2 regions of the Paenibacillus sp. FSL W8-0187 genome follow, and region 2 is predicted to be linked to the other one. Evidence: a T-box and tRNA genes for the amino acid it is inferred to sense, from the RefSeq annotation. Region 2 holds a T-box; the other holds one or more tRNA genes.
What was found. A T-box is a leader RNA that pairs with one kind of tRNA and senses whether it is charged. The one in region 2 lies ahead of trpS (tryptophan--tRNA ligase), so its partner is inferred to be a tRNA-Trp.
Positions count from the first base shown of each region.

Region 1: it has a tRNA-Trp gene. The T-box ahead of trpS (tryptophan--tRNA ligase) is inferred to sense a tRNA for this amino acid. The anticodon was not compared.

Region 1 covers NZ_CP150206.1:6,338,920-6,348,443, forward strand. The annotation lists gene MKY48_RS28815 (YwmB family TATA-box binding protein) at 1-698, opposite strand, end outside; gene MKY48_RS28820 (response regulator transcription factor) at 994-1,638, opposite strand; gene MKY48_RS28825 (sensor histidine kinase) at 1,622-2,695, opposite strand; gene liaF (cell wall-active antibiotics response protein LiaF) at 2,737-3,381, opposite strand; gene MKY48_RS28835 (PspA/IM30 family protein) at 3,551-4,237, opposite strand; gene MKY48_RS28840 (PspC domain-containing protein) at 4,239-4,718, opposite strand; gene MKY48_RS28845 (PspA/IM30 family protein) at 4,721-5,398, opposite strand; gene MKY48_RS28850 (hypothetical protein) at 5,467-5,766, opposite strand; tRNA gene MKY48_RS28855 (tRNA-Leu) at 6,381-6,460, opposite strand; tRNA gene MKY48_RS28860 (tRNA-Arg) at 6,469-6,545, opposite strand; tRNA gene MKY48_RS28865 (tRNA-Cys) at 6,558-6,631, opposite strand; tRNA gene MKY48_RS28870 (tRNA-Gly) at 6,643-6,717, opposite strand; tRNA gene MKY48_RS28875 (tRNA-Gln) at 6,733-6,807, opposite strand; tRNA gene MKY48_RS28880 (tRNA-His) at 6,826-6,901, opposite strand; tRNA gene MKY48_RS28885 (tRNA-His) at 6,947-7,019, opposite strand; tRNA gene MKY48_RS28890 (tRNA-Trp) at 7,042-7,115, opposite strand; tRNA gene MKY48_RS28895 (tRNA-Tyr) at 7,122-7,206, opposite strand; tRNA gene MKY48_RS28900 (tRNA-Thr) at 7,211-7,286, opposite strand; tRNA gene MKY48_RS28905 (tRNA-Phe) at 7,309-7,384, opposite strand; tRNA gene MKY48_RS28910 (tRNA-Asp) at 7,454-7,530, opposite strand; tRNA gene MKY48_RS28915 (tRNA-Met) at 7,561-7,637, opposite strand; tRNA gene MKY48_RS28920 (tRNA-Val) at 7,725-7,800, opposite strand; tRNA gene MKY48_RS28925 (tRNA-Glu) at 7,977-8,051, opposite strand; tRNA gene MKY48_RS28930 (tRNA-Ser) at 8,068-8,159, opposite strand; tRNA gene MKY48_RS28935 (tRNA-Asn) at 8,165-8,240, opposite strand; rRNA gene MKY48_RS28940 (23S ribosomal RNA) at 8,315-9,524, opposite strand, start outside.
Region 2 covers NZ_CP150206.1:7,136,351-7,145,874, reverse strand. The annotation lists gene MKY48_RS32360 (MFS transporter) at 1-95, shown strand, start outside; gene MKY48_RS32355 (MFS transporter) at 80-1,135, shown strand; gene MKY48_RS32350 (MerR family transcriptional regulator) at 1,132-1,956, shown strand; gene MKY48_RS32345 (cellulase family glycosylhydrolase) at 1,969-3,450, shown strand; gene trpS (tryptophan--tRNA ligase) at 3,661-4,644, opposite strand; T-box leader at 4,693-4,970, opposite strand; gene MKY48_RS32335 (sigma-70 family RNA polymerase sigma factor) at 5,247-6,824, shown strand; gene MKY48_RS32330 (SDR family oxidoreductase) at 7,056-7,820, opposite strand; gene MKY48_RS32325 (MerR family transcriptional regulator) at 8,014-8,844, opposite strand; gene MKY48_RS32320 (SgcJ/EcaC family oxidoreductase) at 9,079-9,524, shown strand, end outside.

The DNA of each region.
Region 1 (9,524 bases), 800 kb from region 2:
GTTTTGTCATCTGCATAATCTTCAACGGAGCGAAGTAAGATTTTTTGGGCTACGGCCTCTTCTACTTGAGCCATTGTCCCATCAACGCTTGCGGTCTCCGTTGCATACCCTTGAATGGACGCATTCCATGTGTTCGGTATGCCGGCTTGCTTCATCATTTCTTGAATCTGCTGCTGTAGGGCCATCATTTCCCGTGTCTGCCCAGCCGCTTCTCCAACAAGCATGGCTCTGATATAACTATGGCCCTCCTTTGTGAGGGCCCAATCCAGATGCACCGATACACCTGAGAGCAAGCCTTCTGCTTGAAACACTTCATTTCCTTGAAGCCGGGACGTCGTAATTCCGGAGAGCCCCATTGTACGAGCCAGGTGCTCAGCTGCTTTCTTAGCTTGATCCTTAGGAACAGAATTTATCATTTCTCCTTGAATTTTTACCGTGAGCATTGCCGAAGGCTCCATATGTTCTTGCCCGAGCGCTGTCAGAAGCGTTAGATCGCTTTCTGCAGCTACCCCGGCTCCAGTTGTTCCATCGATATCATTTTCTCCCGTTCCACCTGAAGCTGAAGTTGACGCTTCTCTCGTATGCGGAGCTGATTCATTTCGATTGCTTTCCGTTGTTCCTGCAAAACCCGCCATCATACCTGCTGCCCCGCACAGCAACAACATCATCACAATGATCTGTAAACGCATTTTCCGCATGGTCAGTCACGCCTCCCCGTTCGAATCTATCAATCTAGTAAAAAGGATGGCCTCATCTCCGCGGATTTATACCTCGCTTTTTTTAAAACATCCTTCAAACGGGCTGTATGTAAATCTTCCGGCTTCCCTGTTCATAAATAAAAGACTCCCGATCCGGGAGTCTTTAAGCCTGATCTCTCAGTGTTTACATGGATATGTCATACCACAAGCAGCATCATGGACTGTTTTGTACCACGCCTAGCATGTTGGATCTGATTATGTCACGCTCGTCGCATAAAAAAAGAGCTGGCCTTCCTTACTCAGCCAGCCCATTTTTATAAGCGTAGATGGCAGCTTGGGTCCGATCCTCTACCCCCAGCTTGCCTAAAATATTCGTTACATGAAATTTCACGGTTTTGATGCCTATAATCAAATCATCAGCAATATCCTGATTCGACTTGCCCTGCGCCACCAGTCGCAGCACTTCCATTTCCCGGTCCGTAAGGTCGTTATGCGCCGGAGCTTCATTTTGCGGATGCCGGAATCGATTCATCATCTTGGAGGCAACCTGCGACTCCAGCACCGACTGCCCGCGTGCGGCTGCACGTATAGCATCAGCTACTTCAGAAGCACGGGATGTCTTCAATAAATAACTGAACGCACCTGCTTCAATAACCGGATACATCTTCTCATCGTCCAGATAGCTGGTCAGTACAATGACCTTAAGATTCGGAAACTGATTCATCAATTGGCGCGTCGTCTCGATTCCATCCATTCCGTCCATCACCAAGTCCATCAGCACCACATCAGGATGATATTCCTGCGCTAAGCGTATCCCTTCCTCGCCGCTGCCCGCTTCACCAACCACCTCGATGCCGTCCTCTGTACCAAGCACAGCCGCTAAACCGATCCGGACCATCTCATGATCATCCACCAGCAGCACCTTAATCGGCGTTTCCATCTACATCCCCCCGTTTACGTTCATCATTTATGAGTGGCACAACGATCTCAATTCGAGTCCCTTTACCCGGTGCTGTTATGAATTGTACCGAGCCCCCGATCTCCGTCACCCGTTCCTGCATCGTCGATAGACCGTAGGAAGTCTGTTTCTTGTCATCCAATTCAAATCCGATCCCATCGTCCCGCAGCATTACCCGAACAGTATTCTGCCTGCGGTGAATTCGGATGTCCATTTTCTCCGCTTTCGAGTGTCTGAGGGTGTTCGACATGGCCTCCTGGATAATACGGAACAGATGATTTTCGATCCCTTTAAGCAAATGTATGTCATCGTCCATCTCAAACGTAATTTCCATAGGTACTTTAATCCGCAATTCCTTGATCAGATCCTTCAGCCCTTGCTCCAGTGCTTTCCCTTCGAGATAAACAGGCCGCAGATGAAGAAGAAGCGCCCTCATCTCGGACTGGGCCACAGCCGACATTTCCTCAATCAGAGCCACCTGGCGCTGCGCTTTGTCAAAATCCTTATCCAATGTCCTACCCACAGCGGTTGCCGTCATCGAGATGGCAAACAGCTGCTGAGAAACCGCATCATGAAGCTCGCGCGCCAGACGCTGCCTCTCTTCCACAATTGCTGTTACCCTGGCCTGCTCGGCAAGCTGGGCATTGTTCGTTGATAACCGCTGCAGAGAAGATACTTGATCCTCCCAGCGTTTGCTGATCTTCACCAGCTGTTCTCCAAGCCGTCCCACTTCGTCTTCGCCGATGTCCGGCATCACGTCCGTAAGGCTGCCTTTTTCCCAGTTCACCAGTGTTTCCCTTACAAGATCAACTCGTCGTTTTACCCGGTATCCCTGGAAGAAGCCATAGATCGCACCCAGCCCGATCGGCAGCAATACCAGAGTGATGCCGGCTTCGATCCGGTTCTTCCACGTCTCAAATGGTTGAAGATAACCATATGTATATAATAAATATAGGACAACGAGCATGACAACCAATCCCAGAAGGGTCCCCTCACGCATACTTCGGGTAATTATATTTGCTTTCTTTTCCGTTTCCACGGGGCAACCCTCCTGAATGGTTTACACAAGACATACGTTTATTATGTCATTTTTATATTCAAATCTCCGCCTAAATAAGAAACAATAAATTTCACTTTATATTCACTGGCCTCGTAATTGGGTGATATATACCGCACGCGGTTTAATATGCCGGTTTCCTTCCGGTCGTCCATATGAATCGAGCCAAACAGGATCGAGGCTTCGATCTCCACCCCATAATAGTCCGGGATCATCAGATCAATATCCCCCAGCATTCCATGGAACATAAGGACCGTTTGGCGTTCCTCTGGAAGCGCCAGGGACAGATCCACATCCGCTTCTCCAAGTACATGCCACACACTCAGACTGCGCATCACCCATGGAGTCAGATCCCAATCAAAGTTAGACATAAAGTTCTGCTTCTGAACGTACTTTGTCGTGGTATGGGCTCGCTTGGACTTGCCATAAAAAATACCTAGCGATATCAAGCTGATGCCGATAATCAACATGAGATGCTCCAGCAGCAGCAGTACGGCACCTACTCCGAGCAGAATGTATCCCTTCTTCAAATAGCCCTGTCTGATCTGAAGGACACCTGCGAACATGAGTAACAGGGCGACAATGGTGAAGAAACCAAACCATCGGCCGAAAAGCATAATAAAACCCAAGCTGATTAAACCAACTGCTATCCAGCGGTTTCTGTCCATGTCGCACCTCCTTGATGACCAAGATATAAGCTCGGAAAAGCCATAGCAGTGAGACGTTCTCCACTGTATGGCTTTGCCTGTACTATACGACAATCTCATTCGTATAGCATATCATATGAACATGGTGTTCGAATACGGTTTAATCTTATTTTGCTGACTTGTTAAGGAATTACTCGGACTTCGAAGAATTCCCCATTTTGTTTTTCAAAGCTTGCAGCTGCTCATCGACTTTCAATTGCTTCTCAGCATCCACTGGGCTTGTGTATACTGCATTGTTAGGACGGTATGGGGCGCGAAGCACATCAGCTTCTGCTTCCAGTTGCATGATTTTTTCCTCCATGCGGTGGAAGCCCATCGAAGCACTGCCGCTTTCGATCGTATGCAGGCTGCTCACTTGAGACATTTGCTTCTTCGCTTTAGCCATTTGAGCGCGAGCTACAAGCTCATTGCGCTTGTTGCGCATTTTGTAGAACTCGTCTTTCATTTCATGCAGCTGAGCTACAAGTTCTTTCGCTTGAGCCTCGGATTGCAGGTGCAATTCCACGTACTCGGTTTCTTTTTGATCGAAATAGATCTTCTCTTCAAGCAGCTTGCGAGCCACTTCTTCTTGACCATTTTTAAGAGCCAATTCAGCTTGAGCTTCACGTTGTGCCGCCATCTTCACAGCCTCATCGACGCGCTGCTTCATACGACGCTCGTTAGCCATTTGCTTCGCTACTGTTACCTCTGCTTCATGAATTTCTGCCTCCATGTCGCGCAGGTACTGGTTCAACATTACGATTGGATCCTCTACTTTATCCAGCAGTTCATTCACCGATGCTTTCGTCATATCCTTAATTCTTTTAAATACTCCCATGTTATTTATCTCCCTTCTCATAGTTCGAAAGTTTTTTCTTCAATTCTTCGATTTCTTTTTGCATTGCTTTTCTCTCAATATCCTTCATCATCGCATCCAGATCGGAATCCGCAGACGCATTGTTTCTTGTGCCATTGGGACGGTCATATTTGGGGCCAAAACTTCCATGCTCATTAGGATAGCCTTGACGTCCATAAGCATCGTTATAGCTGTTGTAGCCTAGTCCCGGGCCCGGATGATCGTTGTAACGGTATCCGCCACCATGTCTTCCCTGTGGACCATACGGATCGTGATAGTACGGCTCCTTAGGTACTACAAGGGATGCAATCAGATAGATCAACAGCGTTGTACCGCCTGTGAAAAAGATACTGACTACAAATATGATTCTAAGTAGGGTAGATTCGACTCCGAAATGATCGGATATACCGCCGATCAACCCTGTGAACATCTTGTCTCGGGTGGAACGGTACAATCTAGTCATGGTTACTCCTTTCCGCTGTTATTCAGCTTTTGCTTCAGGCGGGCAAGTTCTTTTTCCAATACAGTGGAGACTGTTTCACCAGCCTGATCCATGTATTCCTGCCCCATGCGGCGTAAATCGCGAAGACTTCTGGCTTCCAGTTCCCAGTCGCTGATACGGTCTTCGAGACGATTGAACATCTTCGGTACATCAGGACCGCCGCCATAGGAGCCTGTACGTTCATTCATTTTTTGCTGAAGACGAAGGGTTTCCACTCGGGCAACATAATACTGACGTTTGCTGTATACCGTCTGATATTCCATCCGCAGCTCGCCGAGCTGCTCCTCGATTTCTTTTAACGACTCCAGGCTTGAGGACAACAGGCCTTGATACTGTTCAATCTTTTCCTCATAGATCAGCTTCTCCTGCAATGCCAGCTTGGCAAGATGTTCTTCACCGGCCTTCAGTGCAAGCAGTGCCTGCTCTTCGCGTTTATATCGCATGGTTTCTGCTTGATCCACCTGCTGCTTCAGCTGTCTGGAATGTACTTGACATTGCTGCTGCAGCTTCTCAGCCTCAGCAATGTCCTGTCTGGTTGAATGTAGGAACTGGTCGATCAATCGAACCGGATCCTGGCTCTGCTCGAGCTTTTCATTCAATGTTGCTACGGTTATGTCTCTTATCCGCCGGAAAACACTCATATTCGCTTAGCCCTCCTCATCTATCATGATCTGTTGTTTTTGCATGTTATTTAATGTAGTGGTTTTTATCAATAACGGGGTCTACCATTCTTCAATCGGGACACCCCGTAGATGATCAAGATGATTCCAAGGATCGGACCGATCAGCCAAGACAGTTTACCCATCAACCAGATCACACCGATACCGAGAATAACCCATCCCATCAAGGTGTTACCTCTCCGGATCCCGTAGTATCCCAAAGCGACCATCAGGATTGGAATTACAAGACTGAACAACCATCCAAGCAGAGGACCGAATACTCCCAGGAGAACCAAGATCCCTACACCAATCAACAGGATACTCATTCCATTTCCTTTTGAATTTCTCATTTATACACCGCCTTTCTGTTGTTTGATCGTTGTTTCATTTGTTCAACCTTATGACTCTATTCTAGGTAATTTCGAGTTTCACTAAAACGGCCTGGGGACGGTTTTTGCACCTAGACCTAAGGCGGGGCCTCCTATAGACCTGCGTCCAACCCTGCACTGGATCAATGATTCGATAAGCTGACCTGTGTAGATGAATCCTCCGGTATCCTTGCTTTTGTTTTACCTAATAAAGAGACGTGCTTTCTAATGTTAGTTTAGTTTGATGAGTATAGCTTCAGCTCTAAGGTGATAGTAGTAAAGCCCGTGGAACGGTAGGTTAAGGTAGCGGTAGGATGAAGCATGGGGCCGAATATGAAAATCATGAAGAAGGATACCATAGTAAAGGAAGTGGGATTGATCTAAGGAGGTTGCATCTCAGAAGTTTGCATAGGATTAAGGTGTATTGCTTGCGAGTTATAAAATGAAGTGACATAACACTTAAGCTCATCAAGATTAGCCTTTTATCATGAAGAGTAACGGATCTTCAGCTTAGCTGCTACCGAGAAACGAATATCGATGTAAATGCAACGAAAAAAGGAATGCAGACGTTTATAGTCTACATTCCTTTTGGATGATGCCGGTGAAGGGACTCGAACCCCCACGGTTTCCCTCACGATTTTGAGTCGCGCGCGTCTGCCAATTCCGCCACACCGGCTTACTTTATGGCGTGCCCTAAGAGATTCGAACTCCTGACCTTTTGATTCGTAGTCAAACGCTCTATCCAGCTGAGCTAAGGGCACATAGTTTTGTTATGGAGGCGCCACCCAGATTCGAACTGGGGATAAAGCTTTTGCAGAGCTGTGCCTTACCACTTGGCTATGGCGCCAGAAATAAAAATGGAGCGGACGACGGGAATCGAACCCGCGACCCTCGCCTTGGCAAGGCGATGCTCTACCGCTGAGCCACGTCCGCAAACATAAAAATCAATGGCTGGGGATATAGGATTCGAACCTATGCATGACGGAGTCAAAGTCCGTTGCCTTACCGCTTGGCTAATCCCCAACATTTTTAAAAAAACTATGGGGCGACCGATGGGTCTCGAACCCACGAATGCCGGAACCACAATCCGGTGCGTTAACCCCTTCGCCACGATCGCCATAATGTAATAGTTTTTTTAGAGAATAATCATAATGAAATAATGGGCGACCGATGGGTCTCGAACCCACGAATGCCGGAACCACAATCCGGTGCGTTAACCCCTTCGCCACGATCGCCAAGTTCATTATAAATATTCAATGGCAGGGGCAGCAGGAATTGAACCCACACCAACGGTTTTGGAGACCGTTGTTCTACCTTTAAACTATGCCCCTAAAAACTGGTGGAGGATGATGGATTCGAACCACCGAACTCGAAGAGAGCAGATTTACAGTCTGCCGTGTTTAGCCACTTCACTAATCCTCCAGAATGGTGCCGGCGAGAGGACTTGAACCCCCAACCTACTGATTACAAGTCAGTTGCTCTACCAATTGAGCTACACCGGCATATAAAGTTATAAAACGTACATGGTGGCTCGGGACGGAATCGAACCGCCGACACGAGGATTTTCAGTCCTCTGCTCTACCGACTGAGCTACCGAGCCTTAAAGCTCTTCGCGAACTTTGACGGAACCCAATATCGGATACTCATCTCATCCCAAAGTTATAAATAATGGCGGAACTGACGGGATTCGAACCCGCGATCTCCTGCGTGACAGGCAGGCATGTTAGGCCTCTACACCACAGTTCCATGAGGCATTATCGCTATCGCGATATAAATTGGTTGCGGGGGCAGGATTTGAACCTACGACCTTCGGGTTATGAGCCCGACGAGCTACCGAACTGCTCCACCCCGCGTCATTAAAAGGGTTGCTTGTATGGGGTCCCCGAATAGTAATCGGAATTACTTGCGAAGCATGAGCTTCACTTTTTGGGGATAAATCATGGTGGAGGCTGAGGGGATCGAACCCCCGACCCTCTGCTTGTAAGGCAGATGCTCTCCCAGCTGAGCTAAGCCTCCGTAACAAAGCGACTTTAATCATACCAAAATCTGATATAAGAAGCAAGTGTTTTTCAAAAGAAAGTGGTGACCCGTAGGGGATACTCTCACTTCGTTCTAGACTGCGAAGCCTATACTACCGAAGTTAAGCTCCGACGAACCGACGGGATTCTCATCCCCTGATGCAATAAAGAAAGTGGTGACCCGTAGGGGATTCGAACCCCTGTTACCTCCGTGAAAGGGAGGTGTCTTAACCCCTTGACCAACGGGCCTTGCTTGAAATAATAGTGGCGGAGAGAGAGGGATTCGAACCCTCGAGACGCTTTTGGCGCCTACACGATTTCCAATCGTGCTCCTTCGGCCAACTCGGACACCTCTCCATAAATGGCTCCCCGAACAGGACTCGAACCTGTGACAACTCGATTAACAGTCGAGTGCTCTACCAACTGAGCTATCAGGGAACAATATTTAATTCAAGTGATTGATCACCTGAAAACTAGATACGAAACGAATTTGCAGCACATTGAAATAGTTTTTGGATAAGCCCTCGACCGATTAGTATTGGTCAGCTCCATGCATTGCTGCACTTCCACCTCCAACCTATCTACCTCGTGGTCTTCAAGGGGTCTTACGAATTGGGAAATCTCATCTTGAGGGGGGCTTCACGCTTAGATGCTTTCAGCGCTTATCCCTTCCGTACGTAGCTACCCAGCCATGCTCCTGGCGGAACAACTGGTGCACCAGCGGTACGTCCATCCCGGTCCTCTCGTACTAAGGACAGCTCCTCTCAAATTTCCTACGCCCACGACAGATAGGGACCGAACTGTCTCACGACGTTCTGAACCCAGCTCGCGTACCGCTTTAATGGGCGAACAGCCCAACCCTTGGGACCTACTTCAGCCCCAGGATGCGATGAGCCGACATCGAGGTGCCAAACCTCCCCGTCGATGTGGACTCTTGGGGGAGATAAGCCTGTTATCCCCAGGGTAGCTTTTATCCGTTGAGCGATGGCCCTTCCATGCGGTACCACCGGATCACTAAGCCCGACTTTCGTCCCTGCTCGACTTGTAGGTCTCGCAGTCAAGCTCCCTTATGCCTTTGCACTCTTCGAATGATTTCCAACCATTCTGAGGGAACCTTGGGGCGCCTCCGTTACTCTTTAGGAGGCGACCGCCCCAGTCAAACTGCCCGCCTGACACTGTCCCCGTACCGGATTACGGTACCAGGTTAGAACCTAGATACGATCAGGGTGGTATCCCAACGTCGCCTCCACACAAGCTGGCGCTCATGCTTCAAAGGCTCCCACCTATCCTGTACAGATCGTACCCAAATCCAATATCAAGCTGCAGTAAAGCTCCATGGGGTCTTTCCGTCTTGTCGCGGGTAACCTGCATCTTCACAGGTATTAAAATTTCACCGGATCTCTCGTTGAGACAGCGCCCAAGTCGTTACGCCATTCGTGCGGGTCAGAATTTACCTGACAAGGAATTTCGCTACCTTAGGACCGTTATAGTTACGGCCGCCGTTTACTGGGGCTTCGGTTCACAGCTTCGGGATTACTCCCTAACCGCTCCCCTTAACCTTCCAGCACCGGGCAGGCGTCAGCCCGTATACTTCGCCTTACGGCTTCGCACAGACCTGTGTTTTTGCTAAACAGTCGCTTGGGCCTTTTCACTGCGGCCCCCTCGGGCTATTCACCCTACCGAGGCACCCCTTCTCCCGAAGTTACGGGGTCATTTTGCCGA
Region 2 (9,524 bases):
GGAAATACGTCTATATCATGAGGGTGACGGTGCCGTTCATGATCGTTGCCTCCTTCCTCATGATGCTGTCTAATCCGGCATGGAATCAGTGTTGATCTTTCTGCTGTATACCGGGTTGTTATTCATTTACGACACAGCTGCAACCGCTTACAGTATAGCCTATCAATCGTTTATGCTGATCGCAGCTCCAACCAAGGAGGAACGCATCGATGTTGGTGTGATCCAGAACTACTTATCCCAAGCGATGTCATTTCTGATCACCTTGATTCCGACGCTGCTGCTCGTTGGGGACGGAAAGCAGGAGGTTATCATCCCGATCTTCTCTGCCGTAATCGTGGCAGAAGCGATATTCTTCACCTGGGCCCTGAGGGGACTGAGAGAAGATGCGCAAATGTACGAATCACTGGATAAGCAGCATATCGATACAAAAGAGGTTTACAAAGAAGCCTGGCAGATCATCAAATCAAGGCCTTTCCTTACCTTTATTATATTTACCATCGTCACCGGCCCCGTGTTTTTCTACTTTACACCGTTTCTTTACTACATGGACAGCGTCGTGCAGTCAACGGGTATCGAAGCTACCGTCGTCGATGTGAGTACGCATGTGATCGCACTTCTGTTCTTGCCGGTCATGGGATCTATCGTCAAGAAAAACGGAACGAAGAAGAGTGTATATCTGGGGACCATCTTTGTGGTGCTCGGATACGGCGGGATCTTTTTTGCCGAGAGCATATGGACCACGGCGGCATCCTACGTTCTGATCGTCTTTGCTGTGAACTATCTTCGAACGGCAATATCTCCAGTCGGGGCACTGCTCATCGACGAGAATGAGCGGACGACCGGCGTGCGGAAAACCGGGCTGTTCAACGGATTGTTCTCCTTATTCACGGTCGCCTTCTCCAGCCTGCAAACGGTTATCTTTATTAATGTGATCGGGGCATACGGATATGACGGTCTTTTGGCGAGACAGTCCGAGTCCGCCATGCTCGGCATTCGGGTAGCAACCGGCTTGATTCCGCTGGCCGCTTTTCTCCTCGGATTAATTCCGCTGGCGTTGTACCCTTTTGATAAGAAGAAAGAGGATGACATCTCCGCGTTCAGCAATAACGCCAGAAGAGGGGGGGTGAAGATGTGAAGGAATCGGCGTTAAATTTGAATTTTACGATTGGCGAAGTGTCCAAAATTCTGGATATCCCGATCGATACCTTGCGTTATTACGATAAGATCGGACTGCTTCATTCCCGCAATCGGGACGCGAACAAGTACCGCTATTATGATCTTGAGCAGTTCGATTCACTCATCACGATTCGAATGCTGCGGGCCATGGATGTGTCGATCGAGCGAATCCAAGCACTGCTTCGGGACAACAGCCTAGACGCTATTCGCATGCTGCTCTCTGACAAGCGGCAAGACATTGACCGCCAGCGGACTTATTTGAAACATTTGTCTCACAAGCTGGACGTGTTGGATGTTCAGCTTCAACGGTTCGATAACACGGAGGTCATTGAGCTTGTACTAAGCCACCCGAGCTGGGTGCTGCTTACCGATTCCATCATGGAGAGCGGTGATCATGGACTCGGGACCAAAGTGCAGCAACAGGTACGAAGAATCAATGCCAGGGAATGGCTTGCATTCTGCCATACCATATCGATTGTGTCGCAAGAAAACCTTATTGCAGGCCGTTATCACAATTACCTGTACAATGGCATTCTGTCCACCTTCCCGATGGAGGGTGACTCTTCCGTCTTTCAGAAACTTGAGCCTCGCTACTGTGCCAGAAAATGCGTGGTGATCGGCAGGGACAACTATGCCAAGATGGACGATCACTACGATCAGATGAAAGCTTTCATTCGCAATCGCGGACTAAAGATCGCGGGTCATTCTCTCGAAGTCAATCTCTATAACCAGTACGACAATCATTACATTGAAATTTACATTCCGGTAGAAGAACGATAGGGGGAAGCGGACATGAAAAAATTAGTGATCGACGGACAACGATTCTTGAATGAAGACGGCGCTCAAGTGATCCTGAACGGCATCAATCTCGTATGCAAGGACAAGGCAAAAGGATATGTTGAGCCCTGTGATGCAGCTCTGTTCGCCTGGTTCCGCGAACAAGGATTTAACGTTGTCCGTCTAGGTTTAATATGGGATGGCGTCGAGCCGGAGCCTGGGGTCTACGACGATGCGTATCTGAGCAGAATCAAGCAGCAAGTTGTATGGGCTGAGCAGAATGATCTCTATGTTTTTTTGGATATGCATCAGGATTTGTACAGCTTGCTCTACGGCGACGGGGCTCCCGCATGGGCCACCATCTCCGATGATCTTCCTCATGTTACCGGACATATTTGGAGTGACGCCTACCTGGAAAGTCCGGCTGTGAACCGCGCTCTGGATCACTTCTGGCGGAATACGTCCGCTTCCGACGGGATCGGCCTGCAGGATCACTATGCAGCGATGTGGAAGCATGCGGCACAGTTTATGGCTGATTGTCCGAATATCATCGGTTATGACATGATGAACGAGCCGTACCCCGGAACAAGCGGACAGGAGGTGCTTGGCACCATCATTGCCGCATATGCGGGGCATGTGATGGGAATAGCCGACCCGAACATGGAACAGCTTGCCGGACTCTGGTTTGACGAGGAAAAGAGGCTAGAGGTTCTTGCCGGGATGGCGGAGATGGATACGTACCGCATACTCGTCGACAGCGCCAGAGAAGTCTCGCAAATCTTCGAACGGGAAGTTCTCGCGCCCTTTTTCAACAAGACAGCGGCAGCCATTCGCTCCGTTTCCCCGGACGGATTTTTGATGCTGGAAACGAGCTATTTCTCGAACTTGGGGATCGAGTCCGGCTTGCAGCTAGTGCAGGATCCAGCTGGTCAAACCTTACACCATCAGGTGTTTGCACCGCACGGCTATGATCTGGTGGTCGATACGGAGCATTATGACATTTACAATCAGGATCGCGTCCAGCTGATTTTTGCTACCCATCGCAAGGTGCAGGAACGATTGAACGTGCCGGTCCTGGTCGGGGAATGGGGGGCCTTCTCCCAACATCCGGCAACCTTTCAGCTTTCCAAGCAGATCATTGCGATATTTGAGCGGTATCTTTGGAGCAATACATACTGGTGTTGGTGTGACGGCTTCAAGGAAGCACCATATGTCAAAGCGTTGAATCGCGCGTATCCGCAAGCGACAGCCGGCGTGCTCTCAGCATACCGTTATGATCATGATAACGGCAGTTTAAGTATAGATTTCGTTTCATCCGTTGGAGAGACGTTGATTTACCATCCCCATCTGGAATCGATATCAAGGAGCGACGTGGCGGTTGCCGGTACGGACGCCTATCAACTCGAGCTGCGCCCTTTCCTGGATTCGAAGAGTGGCATCTTGGCGATCACTGTTCCTGATCAAGGGAACAAGATTACGGTTACGATAGGGAGATGATGTCAAGGGGGCTGGAACGACATAGCAGGCATTTCAATAAATAAGGCGAGAATAAGAAGAACCATGGGGTTAAAGCGAGGCGGGACAGACTAAAGCGGCGTAGATACTTGTGTACAATGTAAAAAGGCATGCCAACAAAATAAGCAGGGCGTCCCTTGTTCTGATTCCCGATAAGGAAACAGTCATCAAGGGGACGCCCTCTCGGTTCTTTCAGAACGTGACCAATCCCATCGCTTTCTTGGCGGCAAGCAGTGTTGGGCCTGCGGTTTCGGAAGCCCGCTTCGCTCCGTCCATCAAAATGCGATCAAGCTCGGAGGAATTCACGATTTGATGGAACTTCTCCTGGATCGGCTGAAGTTTTTCGATGACCACCTCGGCCAATTCTTTCTTGAACGTGCCGTATCCTTGGCCCTCATACCGTTTCTCGATGACGGAGATGGCCTCCTCGGAGAATACGGAATAAATCTCGATCAGATTGCTGACCGCCGGTTTCTGCTCCCAGTCATGCCGGACCTGGCCATCGGAGTCGGTAACGGCTTTGGAGAATTTCTTGCGGATATCCTCCGGCGTATCCATCATGTGGACGCAGCTATTTTTATTCGGATTGCTCTTGCTCATCTTTTTGGACGGATCGTCAAGGCCCATGACACGGGAGCCAATATCCTGAATGATCGGCTCAGGCACCGTAAACGTGCGGCCGTACCGGTTATTGAAGCGCTCGGCCAGATCGCGTGTCAATTCAAGATGCTGCTTCTGGTCGTCACCGACAGGCACATGCGTTGCCTGGTAGAGCAGCACATCGGCAGCCATCAGGACCGGATACGTAAACAACGCGGAGCTTACGGTATCTTTTCCGTCCGATTTCTCCTTGAATTGGGTCATCCGCTTTAATTCCCCGAAATGCGCCTGCGTCTCCAACAACCACCCGAGCTCCACATGCGCAGGGACCTGGGATTGCAGAAAGATCGTCGCTTTATCGGGGTCAATGCCCGACGCAATGTACAGCGCGGCAATGTCCCGCGTGCGCTGGTGCAGCTCCATGGGATCCTGATAGACCGTGATCGCATGCAGATCCGGCACGAAGAAATAGGACTCATACTCATGCTGCAGCTTCAGATACTGACGGAGAGCACCCCCGTATCCGCCAATATTCAAATCTCCACTCGGCTTAATTCCTGACAATAATCGTTTCATAACACACCTCCTGATTGTTTGCGAACAACACAAAAACACCTCATCCCTCCATGGGACGAAGTGTAACTTTCGCGGTACCACCCAAATTCGACTGTACGGTCGCTCTTAAGCATGACGTGGAAATGGGGAAAATGCACCATTATTCCTGTCATATCTCCCAAAATAACGGTGGAGAGCCGTCAAGGCCTACTGCTCCGGCACAGATCGGAGGTTCGGGTTGAAGCGAGAAGATCCATTCACTTATTTCGGGGTACCGGGCCTCGCACCATTCGCCGGTTCGCTTGGACCTCGAGAGATAAGCTACTATTTCTTCTCATAGCCGTGTGGTATGTTGTTCTTAAGTTCATCTGCGCAGCTCTTTTCGAATCTGAAGAGAGAACAAGATGAGTTGAAGAGTATCATTACATAGGTGTTAAGTGAATGTCAAGAGGGATTATCGTCGGATAAACGGCCACCACGCGGCGTTGGGGAAGGCAATGAAGAGCTTCCACGATCAGTTTTTCTTCATACAAGAACTGAAAATATTTTAATGTGAGGTAACCTTTTTTATACGAATCGGCACTTAAGTGTTAGAGACACCGGGAAGGGAGGTTTAAGTGAACGTGTTCCAGTGGATTGAGGCAGCCCGGCGGGGCAGTGCGGAGGCCCAGGAAAGCTTGGTTCAGCATTTTACCGGCATGGCGCTGGCCGTGGCCTACGATAAATTGCAGGATCAACATTTAGCGGAAGATGCCGTGCAGGAGGCATTTACGGAGGCCTTTGCGAATCTGCATAAGCTGCAGGATCCCCGGCGTTTTCCCGGATGGTTCAAAGTGATCGTTGAGCGGCAGTGTTACAGGGACGTGCGCCGCAAGCAATTTCAGACGTTACCGCTGCATGAGATGGAATTGCCGGTGGGAGATCAGCGAAGCTTGGAGTCGGTTGTGGAAAAGAGAGAGCTGATCGGTCAGCTGCATGCCACGATCGCAGATTTGCCACCCGGCATGCGGATTGCGGTCCAGCTCTATTATTTTCAAGGCTACAGCCTGCGGGAGATCTCGCAATATTTGGATATATCCCTGCCGGCTTTGAAGAAGCGACTCTTTGATGCCCGGCGGAAGCTGAAGAACACGCTGCACGTAGCCGACTTTGTATCGGTGTTCACCGATCTGTATGAGGGAGGAAGACGTATGCTGCATATCGTTAATGGGGATTCGGTAGGAGATAAGCTGAAGCAAGGGAACATTCAAGGGGACATTCTGGTGTGGCGAGAGCTTTATTCTTTTGGTCCGGTCTTCACGAAGATGGACGTGCCGGATCATCGGAGAACAAGAGCTCAGTATCTGGAGCAAACGCTGGGGATTCCGCAGAAGGAATATATCGGGACCTGCGAGGCGCAGGAGAGGAAGCTTCAGGATTTTCAGCAATATGATGAAATCGTGCTCTGGTTTGAGCATGATCTGTTTGACCAGACGATGCTGTCTTATTTGCTGCATTGGTTTAAGGAGCAGTCACTGGGAAATACGAAGCTGAGTCTGCTGTGCATTGGCGCATACCCGGGCATCGAGCTTTTTCGTGGGTTGGGGCAGCTCAGCACGGAGCAGCTCGAGACTTTATCGGGCACATGGCACACGATTGGAGAACAAGAGCTCATGCTGGGCAGTATGTTGTGGGAAGCCTATACTTCGGATCTGCCGGAGAAACATCAGCGCATGTTGGAGGTTGATTCCTCGGCACTGCCTTTTGCTAGGGCTGCATTCGCAGCCCATCTGGCACGGCTGCCCTCCGTGAACAATGGACTTGGGATCATTGAGCAGACCACGTTAGAGGCTGTAGCGGGCGGAATCCATAAGCCTCATGAGTTATTCCGAAAGGTAGGTGACCAGCTCCATTCACTGGGAATGGGAGATCTGGAGTTCTGGTATTACCTGGCGAAGCTGACAGAGGGACCGGATTCCTTGCTCGTAATCGATGGTACAGCACCTTTTCCCGACTTCAAACTAGCTGTACCCCATTTCCAAGATCGGGTGTTGCAAGTGACGAGTCTGGGGCGGGAGGTATTAGCCGGGAAGTCCGACTATGCCCCCTACACAGGAACGACCGATAAATGGGTAGGAGGTCTGCTTGTGCGGGGTAAGGCTCCGTCATGGCGCTGGAACCCGGAGCGGAAGTCGATTGTGCGGATGGGCGAATCTGATTAACAACAGGTACAGGAAAAAGCGATCTTGAGTAGATTGGCGGATCCGATTACCAGCAGAATATAGCATAAGAGCTATCCTTGCTTGGCGTTAATGCCAAGCAAGGATAGCTCTTTTTAAGATATCAGAAAGTATAAACTTCGGAGGGGTCTGCTGCCTGATATCGCAAGAAAAACTACCGCTAAACGCGGTCTGTCTTCTTTGAGAGTGCGTCGATAGACGTTGTTATTATAGTTACAGATGTGAACCGCCGGTTGCGTCAACCATTTGTCCTGTTACCCAGCGTCCGTCGCTGGATGCGAGAAACGCGACGACATCTGCAATATCGGACGGCTGGCCGATTCGGCCAAGCGCGGACATCTCCGCGGCATGCAACTGCCCTTCCGGTGTATGCAGCCATGCAGCATTCACATCCGTATCCACGATACCTGGTAGAACCGCATTCACCGTGATCCCACGTGGACCCAGCAGCTTCGCGAGATGCAAGGTGAACGTATTGATGGCTCCCTTGGTTATGTTGTAAGCCATAATATGCGGATAGGCGATACGCGTAACACCGGAGGAGATGTTGACGATGCGTCCGCCGTCACGAAGGAGCGGCAACGCCTGTTGGACCAGGAAGAACGGTGCTTTTACATTGACGGCAAGCAGCTCATCGAAGCTTTCCTCGGTCGTCTCTTCAAAGGTGTTGGAGGTTCCGATGCCTGCGTTATTCACCAGAATATCGAAACGGTTGTCCCCCGTTACGCGAAGAAGTTCCTCCTCCAGCGAATGAATGAGTCCTTTTGCTCCGTCTACCGATTCCAGTTTGGCGCCTAGGGCGATAGCTCGCCCACCCTGATCTTGTATGGTCTGGACAACCTGATCCGCAGCATCCCGGCGGGTTCCGTAATGCACAACGACCAGAGCCCCTTCTTCTGCCAGCCGAAGCCCAATTCCTTTGCCGATTCCCCGGCTTCCGCCTGTAACTAATGCAATTTTGCCTTCCAATCGTTTCATAAACCCCCACTCCTCTTGTTCGATTTAACGTTACTGTACACTCTCCTGTTAAGGGGAGAGTCAAGAGGGTGATTTAGAATTTTTCTAGAGTTTTTTCATGAACATAAAAGTCATGCCAGATTACTGCTGCTGTAAGTACGGATGGAGGCTGGGTCGAGGTTCGTTTTCGGTAGCCTATCACGGCAAGGAAGGGTTACTCCGCGTTACCTTGTAAGGGGATAAGCAATTCCACAGGGCGCTTCTTGCCGTAGATATCTTTATCCGAGGTGAGATAAATTTCGCGGATCGGCTCCCGGTCCGATTGAACGAGGCCTTGGGACGAAATCCATGCCTTGAGCTCGGGTACGGCGGGACAGCTATAGCCGTACGGATCACAACGATGGACAAGAGATGCGGCAGATTGCAGCTCTGGTAGGAAGTCTACACGCACCCGACCATTAGCAGGTATGTCCCTAGTTATGGGGACTGCGACTTCGATGTCGGCAACGTCGGCAATCCCGCTGCCGTCATCATGCCAAAGGATGATGAGTTGACTGACCTCGGGTTCTCCATAAGAGGTCGCGTATGTCGTAATCTCATCAAGCAAGAGACATAGCTGGCTGCGGGGGACTTGGTCGCGAATGGAAGCGGCGAGCTGGGATGGGACTTCCCGGATACGGATGAGGCCTGCCGGATCACCGGCTTCGGATGGTTCCAGGCGCGACATCCTGCTGTTCACCTCATCCAGCTGCAGCTGGAGGGTCTGCATCGCATGCTGAAGCTCCGTCATTTTATCCACAAGTTTGTTCTTTACGACATCGGTTCCTATATCCTCTTCAAAAAAAGGCTTGAGCTGTTCCAAGGTAAACCCCTGTTCCTTGTAAGCGGCAATCCGCTTTACGGTCAGAAGCTGCTCCTCGGAATAGTAACGGTATCCGCTTTGTTCATCAACATGGGCCGGCTTCAATAGGCCCAGCTCATCATAATATCGCAATGTCTTGATGGAAATGCCGCTGACCTTGGCAAAAGCGCTGATCTTCATCATGCCGATGGCAACCTCCTTTACGATTCGGTCTGCGTGGATAACGATATCATATCTCGCGCTCCTGCGTACGTAAAGAACTTAGCTCGCCGGTTCTGAAGGAACAACTCGGTCCCAAGACCGAGTCGGTTTTCATCCTGGAGTGGGAATTCAAAAACGGCCGGATTATCATACAATGGGTTCAAAGAAGATTCAGCGATCCCGCTTAAGAGCAAGAAAGGAATGGAGATGAGGCTGATGAACGGAACGTACGAGGATCGCCAGGCGATCCAAACGTTATTCGATTCGCTGTCCAAGGCGTGGGGAGAAGGGAATGGCCGGGCTTATGCGGAATGCTTTACGGATGATGCGGATTACGTCACGTTTAGCGGACAGCACTTGAAGGGCCGCCAAGAGATCGATGAGGTCCATCAGGAGCTGTGGAACGGGGTTCTGCGAGATTCCAAGCTGGTGGCGGGAGCCACCCCAACGGAACTGCGTTTCCTGACCCCGGAGCTTGCGATAGCCCACGCAACAGGAGCGGTACAGCTAAGATTTCATAAGAAGCCGCCCACCAGCCGATTCTCGATTAATACCAACGTGCTCATCAAACAGAACGGGGAATGGAAGATATCCGCATTTCACAACTGCCGGATTCAGAAGCCAGGCTGGATTCAGCGGTTGATGATGCGTTCGAAATCAAA